One region of the Streptomyces sp. NPDC001194 genome, then DNA from elsewhere that is predicted to be linked to it. Evidence: riboswitches for the same ligand, from Rfam matches in the RefSeq annotation. Region 1 holds a riboswitch; the other holds the start of a gene.
The links. A riboswitch is a leader RNA that binds a small molecule or an ion and turns the genes downstream of it on or off. The one in region 1 is predicted to bind ZMP and ZTP.

Region 1 (19,080 bases):
GGGACGTGGCTCTGGATGAAGAGCGTGCAGCGGTCCGGGTCGAGGCCGGCGGCGAGGAGCTGGGCCGCGGAGAGGCGGGTGTTGGCGCGCAGGTCCTTCGGATCCTGCGGCATGGTGATCGCGTGCAGGTCGACGACCATGTAGAACGCGTCGTGCGTCTCCTGCAGGGCGACGTACTGGCGGATGGCTCCGAGGTAGTTCCCGAGGTGGAACGAGCCGGAGGTGGGCTGGATGCCGGAGAGCGCGCGAGGACGATCAGAAGCCATGGCTTCATTCTCTCAGGTACGGCGGCCGCGGCGGTCCGCACCCGTCCGGAAATCCCCCGGGGCCGGGGCCCCGGGGAGGGGACCGGTCAGGAGAGCGGGAGGCCCGGGGCGGGGAAGGCCGCCATCAGGTCCGCGACCTCGGCGCGGACCGCCGCGAGGGCCTGCTCGTCCGACTTGGCGGCGGCGTCCACGGCGCGGGAGATCCACTCCGCCACCAGCGGCATGTGGTCCGTCCCCAGGCCCCGCGAGGTCAGGGACGGGGTGCCGATGCGGATGCCCGACGGGTCGAAGGGCTTGCGCGGGTCGAACGGGACCGTGTTGTAGTTCACGACGATCCCGGCGCGGTCCAGCGCCTTGGCCGCCACCTTCCCCGGGACCCCCCGCGAGGTCAGGTCCATCAGGATCAGGTGGTTGTCCGTACCGCCCGACACGAGGTCGAAGCCCCGGTCCAGCAGCGCCGCCGCCAGGGCCTTGGCATTGGCGACCACGGCGTGCGCGTACGTCACGAAGGACGGCTGCGCCGCCTCGTGCAGGGCCACCGCGATGCCCGCCGTCGTCTGGTTGTGCGGGCCGCCCTGGAGGCCCGGGAAGACCGCCTTGTCGATGGCCTTCGCGTGCTCCTCCCGGCACATCAGCATCGCGCCGCGCGGCCCGCGCAGCGTCTTGTGCGTGGTCGTGGAGACCACGTCCACGTGCCCGACCGGCGAGGGGTGCGCCCCGCCCGCGATCAGGCCGGCGATGTGCGCGACGTCCGCGACGAGGACCGAGCCGGCCTCCCGGGCGATCGAGGAGAACGCCTCGAAGTCGATCGTGCGCGGGAGCGCCGTACCGCCGCAGAAGATGATCTTCGGGCGCTCCGCCAGTGCGAGCTCGCGCACGGCGTCGTAGTCGATCAGGCCGGTCCCGGCGGACACCCCGTACTGCACGCCGCGGAACCAGGACCCCGTCGCCGAGACCCCCCAGCCGTGCGTCAGGTGCCCGCCCATCGGCAGGGCCATGCCCATCACCGTGTCGCCCGGCTTCGCGAAGGCCAGGTACACGGCGAGGTTCGCCGGGGAGCCGGAGTACGGCTGGACGTTGGCGTGATCCACCCCGAACAGGCCCTTCGCCCGCTCGACGGCCAGCGCCTCGACGCGGTCGATGTTCTGCTGGCCCTCGTAGTAGCGGCGGCCCGGGTAGCCCTCGCTGTACTTGTTCTGCAGCACCGTGCCGGAGGCCTCGAGCACGGCGGCGGACACGTAGTTCTCGCTCGGGATCAGGCGCAGGGTCTGCGCCTGCAGGGTCTCCTCGTCGGCGACGAAGGACGCCAGCTCGGGGTCGACTGCGGTCAGGGCGGGGTGGCGGCTCGCGCTCATGGCGGCTCCTCCGGGGTCGATGTCAGTTCTCGTCCCCGCGAGGCCCAGGCGAGCGGCCCTGTATGCGGTCGTGCGCGCACGACTCCCCCGGAGTTGGTTCTCCGTACGCCAGTCGCCGTGCGTACCGCTCACCTTAGCGGGCGGTCCACAAGAAAGGTTTCCCCGTCCGGTATACGAGCGACGTATAGCCGTATACAAGGTGACGTGACGCAGGTGACGCCACCCCCGTCACCTCCATCGCCCTCGTCACGTCCATCACGCCCGCACCGACGATCGGAGACCCCGTGTCGACAACTGCTGAAGCGCTGCGTTCCGCCGAGGCGCACAGCGCGCACAACTACCACCCGCTGCCCGTCGTCGTGGCGTCCGCGGAAGGCGCGTGGATGACCGACGTCGAGGGCCGCCGGTTCCTGGACATGCTCGCGGGCTACTCGGCGCTCAACTTCGGCCACGGCAACCGCCGTCTGCTCGATGCGGCCAAGGCGCAGCTGGAGCGGGTCACCCTCACCTCGCGGGCCTTCCACCACGACCGGTTCGCCGACTTCTGCCGTGAACTCGCCGCGCTGTGCGGCAAGGAGATGGTGCTGCCGATGAACACCGGCGCGGAGGCCGTGGAGACGGCGGTGAAGACCGCCCGCAAGTGGGGTTACGAGGTCAAGGGCGTGCCCGACGGCCAGGCCAAGATCGTGGTCGCGGCCAACAACTTCCACGGCCGTACGACGACCATCGTGAGCTTCTCGACGGACCACGAGGCGCGCGACCACTACGGGCCCTACACCCCCGGGTTCGAGATCGTTCCGTACGGGGACCTCACCGCGCTGGCGGCTGCCGTCACGGCGAACACCGTGGCCGTGCTGCTGGAGCCGATCCAGGGCGAGGCCGGGGTCCTCGTGCCGCCGCCCGGCTACCTGCAGGGCGTACGGGAGCTCACGCGCGAGCGGAACGTCCTGTTCATGGCGGACGAGATCCAGTCGGGGCTGGGCCGGACCGGGAAGACCTTCGCGTGCGAGCACGAGGACGTCGTACCGGACGTGTACATCCTCGGCAAGGCGCTGGGCGGCGGCGTGGTCCCGGTCTCGGCCGTCGTCGCCGACCGGGACGTGCTCGGGGTGTTCCGGCCCGGCGAGCACGGCTCCACCTTCGGCGGCAACCCGCTGGCCTGCGCGGTCGCCCTGGAGGTGATCGCGATGCTGCGCTCCGGCGAGCACCAGCAGCACGCCGCCGAGCTCGGCGACCACCTGCACCGGGAGCTGAACCTGCTGGTCGGCGGGGGCGCCGTGACCGCCGTACGCGGGCGGGGGCTGTGGGCGGGCGTCGACATCGACCCGGCGCACGGCACGGGCCGGGAGATCTCCGAGGCGCTGATGGAGCGGGGCGTGCTGGTCAAGGACACGCACGGGTCGACGATCCGGATCGCGCCGCCGCTGGTGATCGGCAAGGAGGACCTGGACTGGGGCCTGGACCAGCTGCGCGAGGTGCTGGCCGCGGGCTGACGCCTCGGCCGTGGGGGGGGGCGGGCGGGCCGCCCCCCCCCCCCCCCGGCGGGGGGGGCCCGCGGCGGGGGGGGGGGGCCGGGGGGGGGGCCCCCCCCCCACGGCGGGACGGCGCTACAGGATGACGTGGGGCAGGAAGCGGGCGTACTCGTCCGTGACCGGGCCCGCCGATTCGCGGATGCCCAGGCCCGCGGCCTCCTCCTCGACGACCCAGGCGCCGAGCACCACGCGGTTGCCGTCGAAGTCGGGGAGCGGGGCCAGGCCCTGGAAGACGTACGTCTCCCCCTCGTCCGGCGTGAACGGCTCGTCGCCGCCGGCCGGGTGCAGGGTGACCCCGGCGCCCTCGCGGCCCAGCAGCGGCTTCGCCGCGTACCCGGTGGTCCGCGCGAGCTCGCGCGGGCCGTCGAGGTAGGCGGGCAGCAGGTTCGGGTGCTCCGGGAAGAGCTCCCACAAGATCGCCAGCAGCGCCTTGTTGGAGAGCAGCATCTTCCACAGCGGCTCGATCCACGTGGTGGTCCCCGAGCCGCCGCCGTGGTCGTACGTGCCGAGGACCTGCGGGGCGAAGGGGTCGGTGACCAGCCATTCCCACGGGTAGAGCTTGAAGCAGCTGCGGATGAAGCCGAGCCCCCGGTCGACGAACCGGCCCGACAGGCTGTCCCAGCCGATCTGCTCGACGGACAGCTCCACGGTCGCCAGGCCCGCCTGCTCGGCGGTCTCCTGGAGGTAGGCGACCGTCATCAGGTCCTCGCCGAGCTCGTCCGTCTCGGAGTGCGCGAAGTGGACCGGGCCGGGCGGCAGCAGTTCCGCCTGCCGGCGCCAGGCTTCGACGAGCCGCTCGTGGAGGGAGTTCCACTGGTCGGCGCCGGGGAAGCGCTCCTCCATCCAGAACCACTGCGGACTGGCCGCCTCCACGAGGGACGTGGGGGTGTCGGCGTTGTACTCCAGCATCTTGGCCGGACCGCCGGCTCCGTCGTAGCGCAGGTCGAACCGGCCGTAGAGGGAGGGCTGTTCGGCCCGCCGGCGCCAGGACTCGGCGATGAGGGCGGCCAGCTTCGGGTCGGTGATGCCCAGGTCGGCGAAGCGGTCGTGCTCGACGATGTGCGCGGCCGCGGCCAGGCACATGGCGTGCAGCTCCTCGACGACGTTCTCCAGCGCCTCCACCTCGGGGAGGGTGAAGGAGTAGTACGCGCTCTCGTCCCAGTAGGGCCGCAGGGAGTCGTCGGGGTAGCGGGTGAGGGGGTAGATCAACCCCTGCTCCTCGACCTTCTTCTGCCAGTCGGGGCGCGGCTCGATCGTGTGGCGCTGCACGCTGGATCAGCCGCCCGAGGAGCTCTTGTGGCTGCCGCCGATGCCGCCGCGGGTGACGGCGGACTTGTCGAAGCTGCCGCCGCTGATGCTGTTGTTGCTCGCCACGGATCCGCCGTAGTAGTACGAGCCGCGGCCGCCGCTCTTGCACTCCTTGGTGTTCAGCTTCTCCAGGGTGACGCGGTCCGCGCAGCGCTTGTCGGGCTCGTTGCTGCTGCCGCACGCCACGAGGGCGGCGGCGAGCAGGCCCATGCCGCCGAGGGCGACGCCGCCGGAGCGCATGCGTCGTCGCGTGGTGGTGTTGTCGCCTGTTCTGCTGCCCGTACTGCTGTCGTCCATGGCGGACAGACTAGAACGGGGCGGCGAACCGATGGAATCCGGCCGTCGAAACCCCCTCATGACCTCCATGACCTAGAGTCTTTTCGTGCTCCTTGGGATGGTTTGCGCACTCGGTGCGGCGGTCTGTTTCGGTACGGCGTCGGTACTGCAGGCGATGGCCGCGCGGGCGGCGGAGCCGGGGACCGGGTCCGGCGTGGACGCGGCGCTGCTGCTGCGGGCGGCCCGGCAGTGGCGGTACGTGGTGGGCCTGGGGCTGGACGCGGCCGGTTTCGTCCTCCAGATCGTGGCGCTGCGCAACATCCCGATCTACACGGTGGGGGCGGCGCTGGCGGCGAGCCTCGCGGTGACGGCCGTGGTCTCGGCGCGGCTGCTGCACGTACCGCTGAGCGGGGCCGAGTGGGGCGCGGTGGGGACGGTGTGCGCGGGGCTGGCGATGCTGGCGCTGTCGTCGGGCGAGGAGGGCTCGGGGACGGGGTCGTTCGCGCTGAAACTGGGGCTGCTGGGGGTGGCGGTGCTGGTGCTGCTGGTGGGGGTGGTGGCGGGCGGGCTCCCGGACCGCTCGCGCGCACTGGTCCTCGGCCTCGCGTCGGGGACGGGCTTCGGGGTGGTCGAGGTGTCGGTCCGGCTGATCGACGACGTCTCGCCCGCGACGCTCGCGAACCCGGCTCTGTACGCACTGCTGCTGGGCGGGGCCGCCGGGTTCCTGCTGCTCACCTCGGCGCTCCAGCGCGGCTCGGTGACGACGGCCACGGCGGGCATGGTGCTCGGCGAGACGATCGGCCCGGCGGCGGTGGGCGTGGCCTGGCTCGGCGACACCACCCGTGCGGGCCTGACCTGGCTGGCCGTGCTCGGCTTCGCGGTGGCGGTGGCCGGAGCCCTGGCCCTGGCCCGCTTCGGCGAACCGCCGGCGACCCCGCGACCCGGCACCCCGGACCCCGCCGGAGCCTGACGCCGCCCGGGCGGGACCGGCACGGCTCAGGGCAGGGCGGCCAGCAGGGCCGTCAGCGTCGCCGACCAGGCGCTCGTCGGCGGGGTTCCGTAGCCGACCACCAGGGCCTCCCGCCGCGGGAGTTCCGCGTCCGGGTGGGCGAAGAAGGACAGCGGCACCACCGCCAGGTCCTGCCAGGCCGCGGACCGCAGGGCCGCGGCCTCGGTGCCCTCCGGGAGGTCCAGCACCGCGTGCAGGCCCGCCGCGATGCCCGACACCGCCACCCGGCCGGAGACGGCCTCGACCAGCTCGTCCCGGCGGCGCCGGTACCGCAGCCGCATGCCGCGCACGTGCCGGTCGTACGCCCCGGACCGGATGAACTCCGCCAGCGTCAGCTGGTCCACCGCGCTCGACGTCCAGTCGGTCCGCCCCTTCGCCGCGACGACCTCGTCCAGCAGCCCCGGCGGCACCACCATCCACCCCATCCGCAGCCCCGGGGCGAGCGACTTGCTCGCCGTACCGAGGTAGACCACCCGGTCCGGGTCGAGTCCCTGCAGCGCGCCCACCGACTGGCCGTCGTAGCGGAACTCCCCGTCGTAGTCGTCCTCCACGATGATCCCGCCCGTGCTCCGGGCCCAGTCGACCGCCGCCGCCCGGCGGGCCGGGGTCAGCGCCGCCCCGGTGGGGAACTGGTGCGCGGGGGTCAGCAGCACCGCTCCGGCGCCCGCGCCCGCCGGTCCGGACAGGTCCGGCGTCCGCGCGCCCGCGTCGTCCACCGCGAGCGGCCGCGTCCGCAGCCCCGCCCGCGTCAGCGTCTCCCGGTGCATGTAAAGGCCGTACCCCTCCACCGCCACGTCCCGGACCCGGCGCGCCCGCAACACCCCGGCCAGCAGCATCAGCGCGTGCGCGAACCCCGCGCACAGCACGATCCGCTCCGGGTCCGCGTACACCCCGCGCGCCCGTGCCAGGTACCCGGCGAGCGCCTCCCGCAGCTCCACCCGGCCGCGCGCGTCGACCTGGTACCCGAAGGCGTCGCTCGGCGCGTCCGTCAGCGCCCGCCGGGCCGCCGTCAGCCAGGCGGCGCGCGGGAAGGCCCCCAGGTCCGGGGTGCCGGGCACCAGGCTGTACGAGTGCCGCTTCGGCGAGGGGTGCCGGACGCGGGCGGACCCCGCGGGCCGGAGCGGCCGGGCACGTTCCGCGACCCGGGTGCCCGAGCCCTGGCGGGCCGTCAGCCAGCCCTCGGCGACGAGCTCGGCGTACGCCTCCGCGACCGTGTTCCGCGCGATCCCGAGGTCCGCGGCGAAGGAGCGCGAGGACGGCAGCCGGGTCCCCGGCGCCAGCCGCCCGCTGCGCGCGGCCTCGCGCAGCGCTTCGACGAGCCCGGCGCGCAGGCCGCGCCCGGCGGAGAGGTCCAAGTGCAGGTCGGCGCCGAAATCGGCACCGGGAGCACCGCCCCCGCCACCCGCCCCGGCATCGGAAGTGGCCCAAGATTCCTTCATGGATATGGACCATACGGGCGGGCCGCCTGCTTCTTAAAGTGGACGCATGACCACCACGTACGAAGACACCACCGCACACGCACCCGAGCACACCCCCCGCATGGGCTGGGCCAAGCACGCACCCGAGGTCTACAAGGCGATCGTGAGCCTGGAGATGGCCGCGAGGAAGGGCCTGGACCCGGCCCTGATCGAACTGGTCAAGATCCGCGCCTCGCAGCTCAACCACTGCGCCTTCTGCCTGGACATGCACACCAAGGACGCCATCGCCGGCGGCGAGAGCGTCGAGCGGATCGTGCAGCTGACCGCCCTGGAGGAGTCGCGCCACTTCTACACCGAGAAGGAAGTGGCCGCGCTCGAACTGACCGAGGCCGTGACCGTCCTGACCGAGGGATTCGTTCCCGACGAGGTGTACGAGAAGGCCGCGAAGCACTTCGAGGAGAAGGAGCTCGCCCACCTGATCGCCGTGATCTCGACGATCAACGTCTGGAACCGTTTCGCGGTCACCACCCGCATGGTCCCGGGCCACTACACCCCGGGCATGTTCAAGTAACGGGCAGCCGGACCGGGGATCGACCCCGGTCCGGCCCCCGCCCGGCCCCGGTCCCGCCTCAGCCCGTCCGGAACGAGCCCAGGGCCGCCGCCATCCGCGCGCGGACGGCCTTCTTGTCGGCGGCCGGGCCGAAGCCCATCAGCACCCAGCGGCTGCCGCCGGACGCGACGGTCAGCCGCCCGACGGCGTACACGGTCCCGCCGTCCCCGTCGGGGATCTCGTACACGATCTCGCAGCCGGTGGTGTCCTTCGATTCGAGGGAGATCCGCCGGTAGCCCTCCCGGGTGCTCAGTTCCTTGGTGGTCTCGACCAGGACCTCGCACGGGTTGGCGGGGCCACCGGTGACCGGGAGGACCTGGAGCAGGCTGTCCCGGCCCTGCTCGGGCCGGAACACCGTGCCGGCCGCGGTCGAGGCCACGGACGTGCTGAGCTGCCAGTCGTCCGGGACGGCGACCTGGAAGCCCGCCCCGGCGCTGCGCAGCACCTTGTACCCGTCGGGCAGCTCCGCCGGATCCGCCCTCAGGTACGAGGCCGCCAGCGCGGCCCCGCCCAGGGCCACCGCCACGCCGGCGGCGATGCCCAGCCGCAGCCGCCACCGGCGTGCGGTGCGCCGCGCGGGCGGGGTGTCCCGGGGCTCCCCGTCCGCCGGAGCGGCCCACGGGTTCCGCGGCCCGGTGCCCCGCGGGTGTGCGTCCGGGGGATGAGTGCCCGGCGGATGAGTGCCCGGCGGATGGGCCGGCATCGGCGGGAGCTGCGGCCCCCCGGGCCCCGGCTCCTCACGTCCGGACCCGGTTCCGGGCTCCGGACGCCCTCGCCGGCGCCGCTCCGGGCCTTCCGGCCCTCCCGGGCCCTCCCACTGCTGCGTCCGCGGGTTCCACCGGACGGGGCCGCTCCCCGGGGCCACGGATCACCCCCCGAACGAGGTCAGCAGGGCGGCCAGCGCGGTGGCCGCGCTCACCGAGTCCACCAGTGGCGCCCACCGCTCCAGCGCCCCGCGCAGCCGGGCGGGCAGCCCCGGCCGGACCTCCTCGCCAGCCGACTCCAACTCCTCTGCCGCCGCGTCCAGTTCGGCGTCGAGGGCAGCCCTCCCGTCGCTGCGGGGCAGACGTACGAGGGCCGCGCGGAGGTCCCGTACCGCCTCCAGCAGCTCCTCGGCGGTCGGCCCGGCGACGGCGGCGTCAGCCCCCGAACCGCCTTGGTTGACCGTGCTGTTGCTGACGTCCGTGCCGCCGATGCTGAAGGCGCTCCCGCGTACGTCGCCGATCCGCACCGAGGGCGGCCCGGCGCCTTCGCTATTGGCCACTTCTGCTCCCCTTGCCCGCACGCACGCGCCCGTCCTTCCGGTCCGTGCCGTCCTTGCCCTGGTTCACCGTGCTGTTGTGGCTCACTCCGTTGATGCCGAAGGCGCTGTTGCTCACCGACTGGATGAACACCCCGCCCTCCGCGACGTTGACCGCGCGCTCCGCGAACTCCTCGGTGAGCCAGCCCGCGTCGTGCAGCGCCTGCGTCACACCGCCCACGATGCGCTCCTGGATCGTCTTCACGTACCGGTCCATGTCCATCAGCTGGAACAGCGACAGGTCGCTCTGCGAGGCGAGTTCGCGTACGGACGCGGCCGGTCCCGCCGCGTACGCGACCCCGTGCCCGGCGGTCGCCAGCCGCCACGGGACCCGGCAGGCCCCGCCCAGGGTGGCGAGGGCCACGCCGAGCGAGCCGGGGGCGTTGCTGAGGGCCAGCAGCACCTTGGCGAGGGGGGTGTTGCGGCGGCGGCGCCGGGCGATGTCGTCGGCCCGCTGGAAATCGGGCCGCACCGGCAGCAGCACGTGCGGCGCGACCTCCAGCATGAGCATGCCGCCCTGCGTGTGGACGCGGATGAACACGGTGATGACGAGGTTCTCGTCCCAGCCGCCGATCCGGACGCGCAGGAAGTGCCGGCGCCGCTCGCCGCCTTCCTCGACCGCGGCGGCGCGGTGCCCGGCGAACGCCTCCTGCGAGACGTCGACCGCGTCCACGTCGGGCAGTCCGGCGGCCGGAAGGTACACGCACTCGTCGATGACCAGCTCGCGCAGCCGGTCCAGGACGCTCGCCTCCGCACCCTCGGAGCCGCCCGGCGAGGGCACGCGCAGGGCCTCCAGCCTGGGCCGGATCCGCTCGATGATGCCCGCGTTGTCGAGGCGGCGGGCCTCCTCTCCGGCCCGCGCGCGCAGCTCCACCGTCAGCTGCCACGGCAGACGGGCCTGGCCGGCCCCGCAGAACGGGTTGTCGACGTCGTACAGGACCACCTGCGCGTGCTGCATGCGCGCGATCCGGTCCTGGGCCCGGTGGAAGCGCGGGCCTCCGACCGGATCGGCCTCCTGGTCCGCGTAGTGCGCGCGGCCGAGCTTGGTGCCGATGGTCTGCGCGAAGTGCCCGCGCTGGAAGTAGACGAGCACCGTGACCAGCACGCCGACCAGCACGAGCGACCACGAGTAGACCTCCCCGTAGTACTGGCCGATCCTGGGCAGCAGCATGAGGATGCCGAGCGGGTCGTGCTCGAAGAGGTATCCCACGTAGTCGCCGAGGAAGCTCAGGTCGGGGTTCCCCCTGCCGCCCATCTCGACCGGGAAGCCGCTGATGTCGTCCGTGAACAAGCCGCGGAGCACGCCCCACAGGATCCTGCCGAGGAGGAAGGCTGCGCAGCCGCGCAGGATCCACTCGAAGATCCGGCCGCCGCGGCCGGTCCGCTCGCGGCGCTTCTTGATCCGGCCGGCCCCGCTCAGGAGCAGCGCCGGGACGAGCAGGAAGAAGAAGAACGAGCGGGTGAGGAGGAGGCCGAGCGCCCACGCCGCGACGATCCCCGCCGACCAGGCCACCTCGGTGCGCAGGGCGCGCAGGGCGTGGGCGAGGACGCGGGAGGCGTCGAACCCGTAGGAGGGTGCGGGGAACCGCTCCTCGTGGACGTAGAGCTCCTCGATCACCCGGTCGCGGTAGGCGGGGTCGAGGTAGGTGCCTGCGCACAGGAGGCGTCCCGCCTCCGTCGCCGCCGGGTCCACGGGGGCCCTGCCGTCGGGTGTGCCACTCACGCGTTCTCCTCGCTCGGGAGGAGGGCAACCGTACGGCGCGCGGGGCGCGCGTAAACAGGGTGCTTCACGCCAAAAAGCCCCGGCGCGCACGCCGGGGCCTTTCAGATGTCGCAGGATCGCGTTCGGCCGGGCCGGCCGGCCCTTCGCAGGGCCGGCCGGGTCCCGTCCGACCGGTCAGATCAGGCCGAGCTCGCGGACCGCGTCGCGCTCCTCGACGAGCTCCGCCACGGACGCGTCGATGCGCGTGCGGGAGAACTCGTTGATGTCCAGGCCCTGGACGATCTCGTACTTGCCGTCCTTGGTGGTGACGGGGAAGGAGGAGATGATGCCCTCCGGGACGCCGTAGGAGCCGTCCGACGGGATGCCCATGGAGGTCCAGTCGCCCGCGGCGGTGCCGTTGACCCACGTGTGGACGTGGTCGATGGCGGCGTTCGCGGCCGAGGCGGCCGAGGACGCGCCGCGGGCCTCGATGATCGCGGCGCCGCGCTTGGCGACGGTCGGGATGAAGGTGTCGGCGAGCCACAGCTCGTCGCTGACGACCTCGGCGGCGTTCTTGCCGGCGATCTCCGCGTGGAAGATGTCCGGGTACTGGGTCGCCGAGTGGTTGCCCCAGATGGTGAGGCGCTTGATGTCGGAGACGGCGGCGCCGGTCTTGGCGGCCAGCTGCGAGATCGCGCGGTTGTGGTCGAGGCGGGTCATCGCGGTGAAGCGCTCGGCCGGTACGTCCGGGGCCGCGGCCTGCGCGATGAGCGCGTTGGTGTTGGCCGGGTTGCCGACGACGAGGACCTTGATGTCGTCCGCGGCGTGGTCGTTGATGGCCTTGCCCTGCGGCTTGAAGATGCCGCCGTTGGCGGAGAGCAGGTCGCCGCGCTCCATGCCCTTGGTGCGCGGGCGGGCGCCCACGAGCAGGGCGACGTTCGCACCCTCGAAGCCCGCGTTCGGGTCGTCGAAGATGTCGATGCCCTTGAGCAGCGGGAAGGCGCAGTCGTCGAGCTCCATGGCGGTGCCCTCGGCGGCCTTCATCCCCTGGGGGATCTCCAGGAGGCGGAGCTTGACCGGCACGTCCGCGCCGAGCAGGTGACCGGACGCGATGCGGAAGAGCAGCGCGTAGCCGATCTGGCCGGCGGCGCCGGTGACGGTGACATTCACGGGAGTGCGGGTCATGGCCTTCTCCGTTAGACAGCTGGCGGTGGGGCGTCGCTGCCCCATGTGCTGGCGGACGCCGCTCCCCTGCGAATCTTGACGTGAAGAGACATCCGGCGTCAGGCTATCCGACCTTCCGGCGGCCCAATCCCCCGGTCCGTGTGGTGCAGGGCACACGGACCGGGAGTTCGAAGGCGCGGAGGGGGATTTCCCCGCTCTTTTCGACCGCCGGACACCGCCGGACGGGTGTACGAGCGGGTGCGAGTACGTCAGGTGCCGCGGCCCCGCCGGGCACCCCGCCGGGCGCCCCGGCGGCGGCCGGGTCAGCGCACCGTGAAGCGGACCGCGTCCTCCAGGAACGGGATGTCCAGCCACGGTTTGGGTTCCATCACCAGCGCGAGCAGCGTGATGGCCACGCCCAGCAGCCCGTACGTGACCATGTCGGTGAACCGGGAGCGCACCGCGAGCATCCCCACCTGCGGCAGTACGCGCCGCAGCACGGAGGCCGCGATCAGGGCCACGCCGATCACCAGGACGCCGAAGCGGGGGTGGTTCAGCGCGGTCAGGAGCAGTCCGACCGCGGTGGCCGCGAGCACGCTGAGCATCGGCCACTGGCGGGCCGCGAGGGCGTCACCGGGCGCGGCACGGCCGTGCCCCTCGGGGCGGGCGGTGTCCTTGGTGATGGAGGGGAAGCGGCGCGACTTGGCGGCATCGGGCCCGGCTCCGGGGCCCGCGGGCCCGGAGCCGGCGCCGACCGCGGCATCCGCGGGCCCGGCTTCGGCGCCGGCGGGCCCGGCGCCGGGGCCGGACTCCGCGCCGGTCGCCTCCGCCTCGTGCTCAGCCCGCACTGGTCGACGTCCGTTCCGCCGCCTCGACGACGTTCACGAGCAGCTGCGCCCGCGTCATCGGGCCGACACCGCCCGGGTTCGGGGAGATCCAGCCGGCCACCTCGGCGACGCCCGGGTGCACGTCGCCGACGATCTTGCCGTTCTCGTCGCGGCTGACGCCCACGTCCACGACGGCCGCGCCGGGCTTCACGTCCTCCGGCTTGACCAGGTGCGGGACGCCCGCGGCCGCCACGATGATGTCCGCCTGGCGCAGCTGGGCCGCCAGGTCGCGGGTGCCGGTGTGGCACAGGGTGACGGTGGCGTTCTCCGACTTGCGGGTCAGCAGCAGGCCCATGGAGCGCCCGACGGTGATGCCGCGGCCGAGGAGCACCACGTGCGCTCCGTTGATCTCGATGCCGTGGTGGCGCAGCAGCTGCACGATCCCGTACGGGGTGCAGGGCAGCGGGCCCGGCTCGTTCAGCACCAGCCGCCCGAGGGACATCGGGTGCAGGCCGTCGGCGTCCTTGGCCGGGTCCATCAGCTCCAGGACCCGGTTGGTGTCGATGCCCTTGGGGAGCGGGAGTTGGACGATGTAGCCGGTGCACTCCGGGTTCGCGTTGAGTTCCCGTACGACCGCCTCGATGTCCTCCTGGGAGGCCGTCGCGGGCAGTTCGCGCTGGATGGACGCGATGCCGACCTCGGCGCAGTCCTTGTGCTTGCCGTTGACGTACCAGCGGCTGCCCGGGTCGTCGCCGACCAGCAGGGTGCCGAGGCCGGGGGTGATGCCCCGGGCCTTGAGCGCCGCCACGCGGGCGGTCAGTTCGGACTTGATCGCGGCGGCGGTGGCCTTGCCATCGAGAATCTGGGCGGTCATGGCCCCATCCTCCCGGATGGACCGGCTTCGCTTCCAGTCGCGGGCCCGGCCGGGCGCCCGGTCCCGGGCCCGGGCGGGCGCTCCGCAACGGGCTTGACCCGTTCATTGCACTTGCACAACAAGTCACCGGCCCGGCGCGCCGTCGCTGGACAACTCCGGTCCGGGCGGACCACGATGGCGTAAAGAGTGCCGCGGGCAGTGCCGGGGGGCGTACCGCACACAGCAGTGATTCCTCCGTGCGTGCCGTGCGTCCCCGCACTTCCACGGAGGAACACCCCAAGATGAGCTTCGGCGACCCGAACAACCCGTACGGGCAGCAGCAGCCGCCGGCCCCGCAGGGCCAGCCCGGCTACGGATACCCGAACCAGGCCCCGCAGGGCATTCCGCCGCAGGGCGGCTACGCCTACCCGCAGCAGGCCCCGCAGGGCCAGCCAGGCTACGGATACCCGAACCAGGCCTACCCGGCCGGCCCCGGCGGCTACCCGGGCATGCCCATGCAGATGCCGGGTGTGCTGAAGACCGCGCGCGTGCTCCTCTTCATCATCGCGGCCATTCAGCTGATCGTCGGCGCGTTCGCCCTGCTGGGGGCGGCGTTCCTCTCCAGCGCGGACTCCGCCAGCGGCCTGGGCAGCAGCGACTCGGGCCAGATGGCCGCCGGCCTGATCGCCGTCATCGCCCTGATCGCCATCGGCTTCGCCGTGTGGGCGATCGTCCTCGGCGTGAAGTTCGGCAAGGGCGGCAACGCCACCCGGATCACGACGATCGTGTACGCCGTCCTCTTCCTGCTCAGCAGCCTCGCCAACTTCGCGAACGTCAGCAGCAACGGCACCGCGGGCGCGGCTGCGGGCGGCGTGATCGGCCTCGCCATCGGCGTGGTCATCCTGATCGCCGCGGTCAACAAGGACTCGGTGGCCTGGTTCAACCGCCCGCGCTACTGATCCGCGCAGGGCCACAGGAGATGCGGCGAAGGCCGCCACCCGTGAGGGGTGGCGGCCTTCGCCGTGTGCGGGGAGCCGGACTCAGTGGAAGAAGTGCCGGGTCCCGGTGAAGTACATGGTCACGCCGGCCGCCTTCGCGGCCTCGACGACCTGCTCGTCACGGACCGAACCGCCCGGCTGGACCACGGCCTTGATGCCGGCGGCGGTCAGGATCTCCAGCCCGTCCGGGAACGGGAAGAAGGCGTCGGAGGCGGCGTACGAGCCCTGCGCGCGCTCGGCGCCCGCCCGCTCGACGGCCAGCTTCGCCGAGTCCACGCGGTTGACCTGGCCCATGCCGACGCCGACCGAGGCGCCGTCCTTGGCGAGCAGGATCGCGTTGGACTTGACGGCCCGGCAGGCCTTCCACGCGAAGGCGAGCTCGGCGAGTTCCTCCGCGGAGAGGGCGTCGCCGGTGGCGAGGGTCCAGTTCGCCGGGTCGTCGCCCTCGGCCTGGAAGAGGTCGGACTGCTGGAGCAGCGCGCCGCCGGAGATCGGCTTCAGGTCGCCCGGCTGGTGCGGGGTGCCGTCGACCTTCAGGACGCGGATGTTCTTCTTCTTGGCCAGGATCTCGACCGCGCCGTCCTCGTACGCGGGGGCCGCGATGACCTCGGTGAAGATCTCCGCGACCTGCTCGGCGAGCTCGACGGTCACCGGGCGGTTGACGGCGATGACGCCGCCGAAGGCCGACAGCGGGTCGCAGGCGTGCGCCTTGCGGTGCGCGGCGGCGACGTCCGCGCCGACGGCGATGCCGCACGGGTTGGCGTGCTTGATGATCGCGACGCAGGGCTCTTCGTGGTCGTACGCGGCGCGGCGGGCGGCCTCGGTGTCCACGTAGTTGTTGAAGGACATCTCCTTGCCGTGCAGCTGCTCGGCGTTGGCGAGCCCGCCCGGCTGGCCGTCGGTGTAGAGGGCCGCGGCCTGGTGCGGGTTCTCGCCGTAGCGCAGGGTGGACTTGCGGTCCCAGGCGCCGGCCAGGAACTCGGGGAGCACGGCCTCCGGCTCCGGGGCGTACGCATTCGTGAACCAGGAGGCCACGGCGACGTCGTACGCGGCGGTGTGCTGGAAGGCCTCGGCGGCCAGCCGCTTGCGCGCGGTGAGGTCGAAGCCGCCGCCCTGGGCCGCGGCGAGGACGTCGGCATACCGGGCGGGGCTGGTGACGACGGCGACCGAGGGGTGGTTCTTGGCGGCGGCGCGGACCATCGACGGGCCGCCGATGTCGATCTGCTCGACGCACTCGTCGGGGGTGGCGCCGGAGGCGACGGTCTCCCGGAAGGGGTAGAGGTTGACGATCACCAGGTCGAAGGGCTCGATGCCGAGCTCGGTGAGCTGGTTGCGGTGGTCCTCCAGGCGCAGGTCGGCGAGGATGCCGGCGTGCACGCGCGGGTGCAGGGTCTTGACCCGGCCGTCCAGGCACTCGGGGAAGCCGGTGAGCTCCTCGACCTTGGTGACGGGCACGCCGGCCGCGGCGATCCTGGAGGCGGTGGAGCCGGTGGAGACGAGCGCGACGCCCGCCTCGTGCAGGCCGCGTGCCAGCTCCTCCAGTCCCGTCTTGTCGTAGACACTGACGAGCGCGCGCCGGATCGGTCGCTTCGACGAGCTCGACGAGGTGGTGCTGCTCTCTACGGCGGTCACTGGATTGTTACCTTTCGTCCCTCAATGCGGTAGCCGTGCCGGGCCAGGCGCCCCACGACATCGACGAGCAGCTGGCGCTCGACTTCCTTGATGCGCTCGTGCAGAGCGGCTTCGTCGTCCCCGTCCCGGACCTCGACCACACCCTGGGCGATGATCGGACCGGTGTCCACGCCGGCGTCCACGAAGTGGACCGTGCAGCCGGTGACCTTCGCGCCGTAGGCGAGGGCGTCCCGTACGCCGTGCGCTCCCGGGAAGGCCGGGAGGAGGGCGGGGTGGGTGTTGACGAAGCGGCCGCCGAAGCGGCCGATGAACGAGGCGCCCACGATCTTCATGAACCCGGCGGACACGACGAGGTCCGGCGCGTGGGCGGCGGTCGCCTCGGTGAGGGCGGCGTCCCACTCCTCGCGGGTCGCGTACGCCTTGACCGGGCACACGAAGGTGGGGATCCCGGCCTTCTCGGCCCGCTCCAGGCCGGCGATGCCCTCGCGGTCGGCCCCCACGGCGACGACTTCGGCACCGAAGCCCTCGGATCCGCCGGGGTGGGCGTCGATGGCGTCGAGCAGGGCCTGGAGGTTGGTGCCGGAACCGGAGACCAGCACGACCAGGCGGGAGGCGGCCATGGGAGGCCCTTTCTGCGGGAATGCGTCCATACGCACGTCACGTGGTGTCACGCACCGGGCGTACATCTTGTGTGATCGGACGAAAGCGAGGTGCCCCTGAATACGGGTGACCCTACGAAGCCGCCGACCGCCTGCAACGATACCGGCACACCGGACCGCCCCCGAGGGACGGGGGGACGGGCGAGAGGTAGCGTCTGGCGTACAAGCCGCATACGGCACGGTGCGCCGCACCGTGCCACACGTCAACAGCCCTTCGACGCACGCCGCTCACGAGGCCCGCGACGTCCCGAGGACGTCCACGACACAGGGGAAGTAACGCACTCGATGCCGGATCGCCGCCAGCCCGACTCCTCCACCGACGACAACCCCTTCGCGGCTCCCCCGGAAGGCCGGCCCGACCAGCCGTGGCAGCCGCGCGGCAACGGCGACGGCGGCGGCGGTGACGGCCGCCCGGGCCAGGACCCCGGATCCGGCCCCGGCGGGCCGGCGCGCTGGGACCCGACGGACCCGATCCAGCGGCGGGCCCGGTACGCGCTGCTGGCCGGCATGTGGGGCTTCTTCTTCGGGATCTTCGGGATCCCGTCGGTGGGGCTGCTGCTCGGTGCGCTCGCCATGTACTGGGGGATCAGCGGGCTTCGCGCGAAGCCCGCGGCGCCGGACCCCGCGTCCGCGGTGGACGCCCTGACGGGCCGTGCCCCCGCTCCCGCCCCCGCTCCCCAGGGGGGCCTGGCCGCCCTCGGGCCGGCGGCGCGCCCGCAGCGGACGGCGGCGATCGGCGGGCTGGTCACGGCCTCGCTGGCGATCCTGCTGGCGCTGAGCTCGTACGGCCTCCAGCTGGCCTACAAGGACTTCTACGTCTGCCGTGAGGACGCCCTCACGAAGTCGGCGGAACTGCAGTGCAACAACCTGCTGCCGGACAACGTGCTGGGCAAGATCCTGAAGGTGCAGCAGTAGGACCGGCGGCGCCGGTTCAGTCCTGCGGCTTGCGGCGGGGCAGTACGCGGGCGCCGGCCACGGGCGCGACGAGGGGCCGCGGCGCCGCCTCCGCCGGAGCCGTGGGGGCCGTCGGGAGCGGAACCGGAACGGGCGTCAGGTCCAGGTGAATCCCCGTCACGACGGTGAGCCGTCGGGGCGGTTTGGACGCGGCGGCCGGAACCGGTTCGGCCGGCGCGGGGACCGGTTCGGCCGGAGCCCGGAACGGTTCGGCCGGGACCGCTTCGGCCGGAGCCTGGGCCCGGGGCGGGTCCTGGGGCAGGTCCGGTACGAGGGCGCCCGCCGCCCGGCGCAGGGCCTCCCAGCGCAGTTCCCGTACGCCGCTGTCGTGCCACTCGTCGTCCGCGTCCGGCGCGAGGGCGCCCGCCTGCCGGGCGGGCCGGGTCCGCCAGGAGTGCACCGCCACCGCGACCGGGACCGCCGGAAGCAGGGTCCAGGCGAAGGCCGCCCCGCCGACCGCCCACCACACCGGGCCGAAGCTCGCCAGCCCCCGGGAGCCGAGCGGCCCCGAGGAGGCCGCCGCGAGCCCGGCCAGCAGCAGCGCGCACACCAGGGCGCCCAGAGCCGCCGTCAGGGCGGTTTCCTTGTACGAGACTTCACGCGCCCGGCGTACGGCGAACCACCCGACCGCCAGCCCGGCCAGCAGCGGCACGCCGGTGGTCGCGCAGGTCAGCAGGGTTCCGGGGCCCTCCGGGGGCAGCGCCGCCAGCAGCGGGAACCTCGGGAGCGCGGGCGAGCCGGCGAAGCCGAGCGGGGTCGCGGTCGCACCGGCGCCGAGGGCGAAGCCGGGGCCGAGGGAGTAGGCGGCGCCCCACACCATGGCGTTCGGGAGCAGCGCGAGGGACAGGAGCAGGACCGCGAAGCGGCCCGACCAGACCCCGGTCAGCGCCAGGAAGGACGCCTGCACCTCGGCGGCGTGCCAGGCGAGCGAGGCCCCGACGAGCAGCGCGCCGCCGCCCAGCAGCACGAGGGCTCCCGCGGCTCCGGCGCGCAGCGCGAGGGGGTACCGGGGGCGGGCGGCGGCCCGGCGTACGGCACCGGGGACCCAGTGCGGCAGCGGCCCGACGGGGCGCCCCTTGGCCGCCCAGACCCCGCCGGCGGCGGCGAGCACGGCGACGAGCGGTACGTGCCAAGCGGCACTGAGCGGGTCGGCGGGCATCGGCCCGGCGGCCGCGTAGACGGTCGCCAGGGAGCCGACGGTGAGATATCCGCAGGTC
Region 2 (8,925 bases), on a different contig from region 1:
ACCGCCGGTGCGATAGCCCTCGCCCTGGTCTTCGGCCGGCTCGCGCAGCGGCTCCCGCAGACCGGCGGTCCGTACGTCTACGCCCGCGCCGCGTTCGGCGACTTCGCCGGGTTCCTCGCGGCCTGGAGCTACTGGATCACCGCCTGGGTCTCGAACGCGGCCCTCGCGGTGGCGGCCGTCGGCTACCTCACCGTGCTCTTCCCTGCCATCGGCGGTCACAAGGCGGCGATGTGCCTGGCGGCCCTCGCCGTGCAGTGGCTCCCGGCGCTCGCCAACCTGGCCGGCACCCGTTACGTCGGCGCCGTCCAACTGGTCGCCACCGTGCTGAAGTTCGCCCCGCTGCTGCTGGTCGCCGTCGGCGGGCTGTTCTTCTTCGACCCGGCCAACCTCGGCCCCTTCCAGGCCACGGGCCAGAGCCCCGTCGGGGCGGTCTCCGCCGCCGCGGCGATCCTGCTCTTCAGCTACCTCGGCGTCGAGTCGGCCGCCGTCAGCGCGGGCGAGGTCCGCGACCCGGCCCGCAACGTCGGCCGGGCCACCATCCTCGGCACCGCCGGCGCGGCCGCCGTCTACCTGCTGGGCACCCTCTCCGTCTTCGGCCTGGTCCCCCACGACGAGCTGGCCGCCTCCGAGGCCCCCTTCACCGACGCCGTCAACGCGATGTTCGGCGGCACCTGGGGCGGAACGCTCGTCGCCTGCGCGGCCGTGATCTCGATGCTCGGCGCCCTCAACGGCTGGACCCTGCTCAGCGCGCAGACCCCGTACGCCGCGGCCCGCGACGGGCTCTTCCCGAAGGTCTTCGAGACGAAGAAGCGGGGCGTCCCGGTGGTCGGAGTGCTCGTCACCGTCGCCCTGGCCTCCGGCCTGACGGTCTACAACTACACGGCCGGCTCGGACGGGGTCTTCGAGATCCTCGTGCTGGTCACCACCTTCACGGCGACCGTCCCGTACCTGCTCTCCACCGCCGCGCAGATCCACTTCCTGCTCTCCGGGCAGTCCGAGCGCGTCCACCGCGGCCGCCTGGTCCGCGACGGGATCCTCGCGGGCCTGGCCTTCGGCTTCTCGATGTGGCTGGTCGCCGGCTCCGGCTACGCGGCCGTCTACCAGGGCGTGCTGTTCCTCTTCGCCGGCGTCCTCGTCTACGCCGCGATGTCCGCCCGAAAGCACCGGGACGGACACCGGGCCGCCGCCTGACCTGCGCGGTAGCGTGGAACGAGAGCGATCGAAAGGAAACGAGAGGACACGCAGGGGGCAGTAAGGGGTCGCCATGTCCGCGATCAGAGAGAGCATCGACATTTCCCGCAGTCCCGAAGACGTCTTCGACTACGTGACGGACCCCACGCACCTGCCGGAGTGGCAGGACAGTGCCGTCTCCGCCCGCCCGCTCGACGGCGCACCCGTCCACGTCGGTTCGAAGGTCGTCGTCACCCGGCGCATGGGCAAGCGGCAGTTCCCGATGACCATGCAGGTCACGGAGCTCGACCGGCCGCGCAGCTGGCACATCCAAGGGGTCGGCGGACCTGTGCGCGGGGATGTGCGCGGCACCATCGAGTCCCTCGACGGCGGCAAGCGCTCGCGCATGACCCTGGACCTCGACTTCGAGGGCCACGGCATCGGCAGGGTCATCGCCCCGCTCGTGGTCAAGCCGTACGCCCGCAAGGAGACGCCGCGCAACGAGGAGAAGCTGAAGCACCTCCTGGAGAACTGAGGCCGGCACCGGGGCGCGAAAAACCGGGTGCTCCGGGGTACGGGGTGCGCCCACACCGGGGCGCGCCACGTTCCCCGCCCTGAGGACCGCCAGCGGCAAGCCGCCAGGCCTCCGCTCCCCCCCCCGACCGAGATCGCGGGGAGGGTGAAGGTGCGCGGGCGGGGCGGGACCGAGCTCCAGCCCGGCATCGACCTGCTCCAGCGTGCGGAGGGCTTTCCTCCGCAGGCGCCGGTGCTGGTGATCACGGACGGGTGGTGCGACACCCTGCGGATCCGGCGCGAGCACGCCCATCCGGTTCCGCAGGGTGCGACCCTGCCGTTCACGCCCCGCGGGCCGGTCTTCCGGCCGGCCCGCGGGGCGCGGGCCGGCTCAGTCGAGGTAGTCGCGCAGGACCTGCGAACGCGACGGGTGGCGCAGCTTCGACATGGTCTTCGACTCGATCTGGCGGATGCGCTCACGGGTGACCCCGTACACGCGGCCGATCTCGTCCAGGGTCTTCGGCTGGCCGTCGTTCAGGCCGTAACGCATCGAGACGACGCCCGCCTCGCGCTCCGAGAGCGTGCCCAGGATCGACTGCAGCTGCTCCTGGAGGAACGTGAAGGACACGGCGTCGGCCGGCACGACCGCCTCGGAGTCCTCGATGAGGTCACCGAACTCGCTGTCGCCCTCCTCACCCAGCGGGGTGTGCAGGGAGATCGGCTCGCGGCCGTACTTCTGGACCTCGATGACCTTCTCGGGGGTCATGTCGAGTTCCTTGCCCAGCTCCTCCGGGGTGGGCTCGCGGCCCAGGTCCTGGAGCATCTGGCGCTGCACACGGGCGAGCTTGTTGATGATCTCGACCATGTGGACGGGGATGCGGATCGTGCGCGACTGGTCGGCCATGGCACGCGTGATCGCCTGCCGGATCCACCAGGTCGCGTACGTGGAGAACTTGAAGCCCTTGGTGTAGTCGAACTTCTCCACGGCACGGATCAGGCCGACGTTGCCCTCCTGGATCAGGTCCAGGAAGAGCATGCCGCGGCCGGTGTAGCGCTTGGCCAGGGAGACCACGAGACGGAGGTTGGCCTCCAGCAGGTGGTTCTTGGCGCGGCGCCCGTCCTCGACGAGGATCTCCAGCTCGCGCTTGAACGCGGGCTTGTGGTCCTCCTCCTCTTCGAGCTTGTACTCGGAGAAGAGACCCGCCTCGATGCGCTTGGCGAGCTCGACCTCCTGCTCGGCGTTGAGCAGCGGCACCTTGCCGATCAGCTTCAGGTAGTCCTTGACGGGGTCGGCGGTGGCACCGGCCACCATGACCGTCTGCGCCGGGGCGTCGTCCTCGTCGTCGTCGGACAGGACGAAGCCCTGGGTGCCGCCGGCCTTGGGGGCCTCTTCCTCGACCTCGTCGACGAGGTCCTCGGCGGCCCAGTCCTCACCCTCGGCGGCCGGGTTCTCGCCCTCGTCCGAGTCCTTGGCACTGGTCTTCTTGGCCGCGGCGGCGGTCTTCTTCACCGCGGTCTTCTTCGCGGCGGTCTTCTTGACCGTCCGCTTCTTCGGCTCGGCGGCGGCGTCGGCCGTCACCTCGTCCTCGGTGGCCGCGGCCGGCGAAGCGGATATCGCCGCCGCGGTGGCCGGGGCCGCGCTGGTGGCCGAGGCCTTGCGCGCACCGATGGGGCGCGGCGCGGCGGCCGCCTTCTTCGTCACGGTGCGGGCAGGCGCGGCGGCCGCCTTGCGGGGCTTCTTCGCGGCAGCCTTCGTGGCGGGGGCGGCGCTGACGTGCAGGGCGACACCCTCCTCGTCCAGGACCTGGTTCAGGCTGCGCAGGACCCGCTTCCACTGGTCCACCGGGATGCGGCCGGCCTCGAAGGCCTGGCGCACGTCGTCACCGTTGATGTGACCCTGCTCGCGGCCGCGCTCGACGAGCGCGACGAGGGCCTCCGATTCGGCGATCTCCGGAGGGAACGTACGGGACGGGCTGAGCGACACAAGGAGCCTCTCGTTGCGAACAGATAGGGAGTGGGCGGGACATCATCGCGCGGACTCGGGAAACAGACCCGAGGGGGGTCTGTATTCCGGGGCCGCGCGAGGACACCTGTCGGTTCATCGCATGCCCGAGTCGATTCGTTACGCGCTGAATTGAGTGACCTGCGCCACGCTGTGGGCGCGCAACCATTCGGCCGTGGATCCGTCCGCGCCTGCGCACCCTTCCCGTCAGCCCGTTTTGCGGGCTTCGATGAGGAAACGGGCGGTATGCGCCACGAACGGGCCGTCACGATCGATCTGTTCGTGGAGCTCGCGCAACCGGTCCCGGTACTGCCCGACCGTGAAGCCGGGCACCATCCAGATCACCTTCCGCAGAAAGTAGATCACGGCTCCGATGTCGTGGAACTCCGTACGCAGTCTTTCGGAGCGCAGATCCACCACTTCGAGGCCGGCCTTGCCCGCGTCGGCCACCGCGTCGTCGGGGTGCCGGCCGCGCCGGACCTCCTCCGGCTGGGGTCCGAGGAAGTACTCGACGAGCTCGAAGACGCTCGCCGGCCCGACCTGCTGCGAGAGGTACGTACCGCCCGGACGCAGCACCCGCGCGATCTCCTCCCACCAGATGGTCACCGGGTGACGGCTGGAGACCAGCTCGAAGGCCTCGTCGCCGAACGGCAGCGGCGGCTCGTCGGCGTCCGCGACCACGACCGCGCCCAGGGGGTGCAGGAGCCGGGTCGCCCTGCCGATGTTCGGCGGCCAGGACTCGGTGGCCGCCATGAGCGGGGGCAGCGGCCCGGCCCCGGCGAGCACCTCCCCGCCGCCGGTCTGGATGTCGAGGGCGGAGCGGACCCCGGCGAGGCGCTCGCCGAGCAGCCGCTGGTAGCCCCAGGAGGGTCGCTGCTCGGTGGCCCGGCCGTCGAGCCAGGAGAAGTCCCAGCCGTCGACCGAAACGGACTCGGCTTCGGCGACGAGGTGGTCGAAAGTGCGCGTCATGTCTCGATCGTCCCAGGCTCGGCGCCGGTGATCCACCGGTTTGACCGGATCCCGCGCACCGGGGGCGGCCGCGGACCACCGCACCCGCCGACGGGGTCCATTAGAGTGGAGCCGGGCCGTGACTGGCGTTCGGGTGGATCACCACCGGGGAGCGGCCCGGCGTACGTCCCCGCACGTACGTCTCCTGCCGCGCGCCTGGGCGAACCGCGAACCCGCGAACCGCGATCCGCAGCGACGCTCAGGAGACCCCGTGACGACTGCCCAGACTGCCACTGCCACCGTCACCGACGCCGGCCGCGCCCGGCTGATGGACGGCACCGCCCTCGCCCGCCGCGTCTCGGAGCGGACGGCCGCCCTCGCGGCGAAGATCACCGAGCGCACCGGCACCGCCCCCTGCCTCGCGACCGTGCTCGTCGGCGAGGACCCGGCGTCCGTGACGTACGTGAAGATGAAGCAGAACCGCTGCGCCAAGGCCGGGATCACCTCCCGCCACGTGGAGCTGCCGGCCGAGACCACCACCGAGGAGCTCGTCGCCGCGCTCACCGCCCTCTCCGAGGACCCGGAGATCAGCGGCATCCTGCTCCAGCACCCGGTCCCGCACCACATCGACGAGCGCGCCGCCTTCGAGGCCATCGCCCCGGGCAAGGACGTCGACGGGGTCACCATGCACTCCTTCGCCGCCATGGGCTTCGGGCTGCCGGGCTTCGTGTCCTGCACCCCCGGCGGGATCATGCGGCTCCTCGCCGAATACGACGTGGACCTGACCGGCAAGCACGCCGTGGTCGTCGGGCGCAGCGCGATCCTGGGCAAGCCGGCCGGCATGCTGCTGCTGGAGCAGAACGCCACCGTCACCTACTGCCACTCCCGCACCGTCGACCTGCCGTCGATCGTGCGCCAGGCCGACGTGCTGGTCGCCGCCGTGGGCAAGGCCGAGTTCATCCGGGGCGAGGACATCAAGCCGGGCGCCGTGGTCCTGGACGCCGGCTACAACGAGGGCAACGTCGGCGACGTCCACTTCGAGTCCGCCGCCGCCCGCGCCTCGCTGATCACCCCGGTCCCGGGCGGTGTCGGCCCGATGACCATCGCCGTGCTGCTGGAGCAGACGGTCCGGGCGGCCGCCGCCCAGGCCGGGCTGGAGCTCGCGGACCTCTGACCGCAGCGCTCGCGCGCCGCGTACGGGAACACCGCCTGCGCACACCGCTTACGGCAGACGCCCCGGGCCCCTCGGCCCGGGGCGTTCCGCGTTTTCCGGGGTGTCTTGATTCTTGTGGGCGGATCCTGACGGGGGCCGGGGAGCGAGCGGTATGTTTTGCGCCGGGGCGCGCGATGACACGTGCAACACGTTTCCTGGGGAGACTGCTGATGGACCTGTTCACGCCACTGGAGCTGCCCGGCGGCTCGGCCCTGCCGAACCGCTTGGCGAAGGCGGCCATGGAGGAGAGCCTCGCCGGGTCCGGCCAGCTGCCGGACGAGCGCATCGAGCGCCTCTACCGGCGCTGGGCGCGGGGCGGCGCGGGTCTCCTGATCACCGGGAACGTGATGGTCGACCGCCGGGCGCTGACCGCGCCGGGCACCATCGTCCTCGACGCCCGTTCCCCGCTCGACCCCTTCCGCCGCTGGGCCGAGGCCGCGTCCAGCGGTGGCGGGCGGGTCTGGATGCAGATCAACCACCCGGGCCGGCAGGTCGGCTCCGAGATGCCCGGCACGGCCTGGGCGCCCTCCGACATCGGCGTCAGCCTCGGCAAGCACACCAAGCGCTTCGCCCGCCCCACCGCGATGACCGAGGCCGACATCGAGGCCACCATCGCCCGGTTCGCGGTCACGGCCCGGCGGGCCGAGGAGGCCGGCTTCGACGGGGTGCAGATCCACGCCGCCCACGGCTACCTGCTCAGCCAGTTCCTCTCCCCGCTGGTCAACCGGCGCACCGACCGCTGGGGCGGCAGCCCGGAGAACCGGGTCCGGCTGCTCACCGAGGTCGTCCGGGCGGTCCGCGCGCAGGTGGCCCCCGGCTTCGCGGTCGGCGTCAAGCTCAACACCGCCGACTTCCAGCGCGGCGGCTTCGACACCGAGGACGCGGTGCAGGTCCTCGAGGCCCTCGGCGGCCTCGGCGTCGACCTGGTCGAACTGTCCGGCGGCAGCGTGGAGAGCCCCGCGACCCTGGGCCGCACCGCCGACCTGCGGACCCTCGAGCGGGAGGCGTACTTCCTCGCCTTCGCCGAGCAGTTCCTGGACGCGGCCACGATGCCGCTGATGCTGACCGGCGGGATAGGCCGCCAGGAGACCGCTCGGAAGGTACTGGCCCGCGGGGTGTCCGTCGTCGGGCTCGCCTCCGCGCTGGCGTTCCGCCCCGATCTGCCGGCCCGCTGGCGCGCCGGGGAGGACGTACGGGTGACCGTGGAGCGGCTGCGCTGGAAGGACCGGGACCTGGCCGGCGCCGCGCTGCTGGCCTTCGTACGCTTCCAGCTGCACCGGCTGGCACGCGGGCTGGAGCCGCGCCCGGCGGCCTCCCCGCGGGCCACGTTCGCCCTCGACCAGCTCCAGCACTGGCGCCGGGTGCGGGCGTACGGGGCCTGGCTCGCGCGCAACCCCGAGCCGGAGGACGCCCTCGCCGGGTGAGGACCGGCGGCCGGCGCCTTCAGAGCGCGGCCGGGTCCCGCCGTACGGCCGCCACGATGGGGGAGGTGCGGAACTCCCGGGCCAGCGCGGTCAGCGGCCGGGAGTCCAGCCGGTACGGCTCGGGCAGCCCCTGGTCGGCCTCGGCACCGGCCGCCCGGGAGGCCGCCGCCGCGGCTTCGGCGGCGGCCGCCTCCCGGCGCCGGCAGGCCGCGGCGAGCATGGCCGCGTCGGCCACGACCGAGGCCCGCGACGCGCACATGCCCTGGCCGAGGGCGGCCTCGTGGGCGGCGCCCCGCACGGCCGGGTCGAACCAGCTGGCCAGGGCCAGGATCCCGTCGTCGATCACCGATTCCCGGTGGATCAGCCGGATCCCGATCGGCGACCACCAGGTCAGCGGCACCGTCGTCACGCTCGACGCGGCGAAGCCGCGCAGCGCCTTCCACAGCGGGTGCAGCCGCCGGTAGCGGCTGAAGTCCCGCCAGGCCGCCGAACCGCCGACCAGCGGGACGATGAACCCCGAGCCCACCATCAGGGCCGCGGCGGAGGCGAACGGCGGGGCCACGTACGTGGACAGGCCGTCCCAGTCGCGGCCCGTCCAGCGGGCGCCCACCGCCGCCCACTTCGCGACCAGGTAGCCGAGGTCCAGCGCCCCGCCGAGCACGATCAGGGCCAGTCCGGTGCGCAGCGGGCGCAGCGAGGGGCGCACGCGCAGCAGCCACTTCCAGCACAGCAGGGTCAGCGTCGAACTGCCCACCGTGTGCGCGAGGAGGTAGCAGACGATCATCTCGCGCAGCCAGGGCGTGTTGGCGTAGTACGTGTCCAGGTCGCGCAGCCGTTCCGCGGGCGCGTCGCCGATCGCGAACAGGACGACGATGAGCAGGGTGACGGCGCTGAACACGGCCACCGTCAGCCGGGTGGCCCGCCGTACGACGGCGGGCGGGCCGCCGCCCCACTGCAGGACCAGAACGATGCACGACCCGGAGAACGCGGTCAGCGCGCTGTACACGAGCGGGGCCGAGAAGTTGACGATCCCGGTGAACCGGTTGACCGCGGAGATCGTCGGCGGCGCCGCCAGGAACATGACGAGGCAGCCGACGACGAGCAGGGTGCACACGGCCCGCATGAGCGGCTGGTCCCAGCCCCGGCGCAGGGTCGGCGCCTTGATCAGCAGCGCCAGGATCATCACCGACCCCGGGACGTACAGGATGAGACCGTCGTTCATCGCGCCTGACCGACGGGACCCACGGGATCGACCGGCCCCGCCCCCTGGTCGAGCCCCGCGACGGCCCGCTCGGCCGCCGTCAGCGGCGGCGCCTTCAGCGCACCCCGGTCCGAGGCGCGCAGCACGCGCCAGACCACCGAGGGCCTCAGCCAGTACGCCGGAGTGCTGCTCATCGTGATGACCTGGAGGAACGCGGCGGTCAGCGCCTCCCGCGTGGTGGCTCCGGTCATCAGCCGGTTGACGTACGCGTTGAGCAGACCGACACCGGCCCGCGGCTTCATGCCGGTGGCCCCCGGGTACAGGATGTCCTGCGAGGTGGCGAGCTCCCAGGCGGTGGACACCTGCGGGACGAGCGCGCGCTGCGCCTCGCGGCCGAAGGAGGGATGGGCGAGCCCCTGGGTGCGCAGCAGGGTCCGCACGGCCAGCAGCCCCT

Region 2: it holds a riboswitch for ZMP and ZTP, as region 1 does, so the genes downstream of both, ACFY1T_RS28810 (bifunctional 5,10-methylenetetrahydrofolate dehydrogenase/5,10-methenyltetrahydrofolate cyclohydrolase) here and glyA (serine hydroxymethyltransferase) in region 1, are expected to answer to the same signal.

Annotation. Positions count from the first base shown of each region.
Region 1 is NZ_JBIAXU010000001.1:580,731-599,810, forward strand. It holds gene trpS (tryptophan--tRNA ligase) at 1-266, opposite strand, end outside; gene glyA (serine hydroxymethyltransferase) at 353-1,621, opposite strand; ZMP/ZTP riboswitch at 1,657-1,747, opposite strand; gene rocD (ornithine--oxo-acid transaminase) at 1,906-3,114, shown strand; gene ACFY1T_RS02775 (glutathionylspermidine synthase family protein) at 3,229-4,422, opposite strand; gene ACFY1T_RS02780 (hypothetical protein) at 4,429-4,758, opposite strand; gene ACFY1T_RS02785 (hypothetical protein) at 4,856-5,707, shown strand; gene ACFY1T_RS02790 (PLP-dependent aminotransferase family protein) at 5,734-7,185, opposite strand; gene ACFY1T_RS02795 (carboxymuconolactone decarboxylase family protein) at 7,232-7,735, shown strand; gene ACFY1T_RS02800 (hypothetical protein) at 7,794-8,477, opposite strand; gene ACFY1T_RS02805 (hypothetical protein) at 8,643-9,038, opposite strand; gene ACFY1T_RS02810 (hypothetical protein) at 9,028-10,797, opposite strand; gene ACFY1T_RS02815 (malate dehydrogenase) at 10,972-11,961, opposite strand; gene ACFY1T_RS02820 (DUF3017 domain-containing protein) at 12,264-12,788, opposite strand; gene ACFY1T_RS02825 (bifunctional methylenetetrahydrofolate dehydrogenase/methenyltetrahydrofolate cyclohydrolase) at 12,778-13,641, opposite strand; gene ACFY1T_RS02830 (hypothetical protein) at 13,923-14,579, shown strand; gene purH (bifunctional phosphoribosylaminoimidazolecarboxamide formyltransferase/IMP cyclohydrolase) at 14,661-16,250, opposite strand; gene purN (phosphoribosylglycinamide formyltransferase) at 16,247-16,870, opposite strand; gene ACFY1T_RS02845 (hypothetical protein) at 17,195-17,824, shown strand; gene ACFY1T_RS02850 (DUF6350 family protein) at 17,841-19,080, opposite strand, start outside.
Region 2 is NZ_JBIAXU010000018.1:151,617-160,541, reverse strand. It holds gene ACFY1T_RS28835 (amino acid permease) at 1-1,191, shown strand, start outside; gene ACFY1T_RS28830 (SRPBCC family protein) at 1,265-1,705, shown strand; partial or broken gene ACFY1T_RS28825 (hypothetical protein) at 1,826-2,050, shown strand; gene ACFY1T_RS28820 (RNA polymerase sigma factor) at 2,075-3,667, opposite strand; gene ACFY1T_RS28815 (methyltransferase domain-containing protein) at 3,893-4,654, opposite strand; ZMP/ZTP riboswitch at 4,763-4,862, shown strand; gene ACFY1T_RS28810 (bifunctional 5,10-methylenetetrahydrofolate dehydrogenase/5,10-methenyltetrahydrofolate cyclohydrolase) at 4,962-5,807, shown strand; gene ACFY1T_RS28805 (NADH:flavin oxidoreductase/NADH oxidase family protein) at 6,017-7,270, shown strand; gene ACFY1T_RS28800 (MAB_1171c family putative transporter) at 7,290-8,492, opposite strand; gene ACFY1T_RS28795 (NAD(P)/FAD-dependent oxidoreductase) at 8,489-8,925, opposite strand, start outside.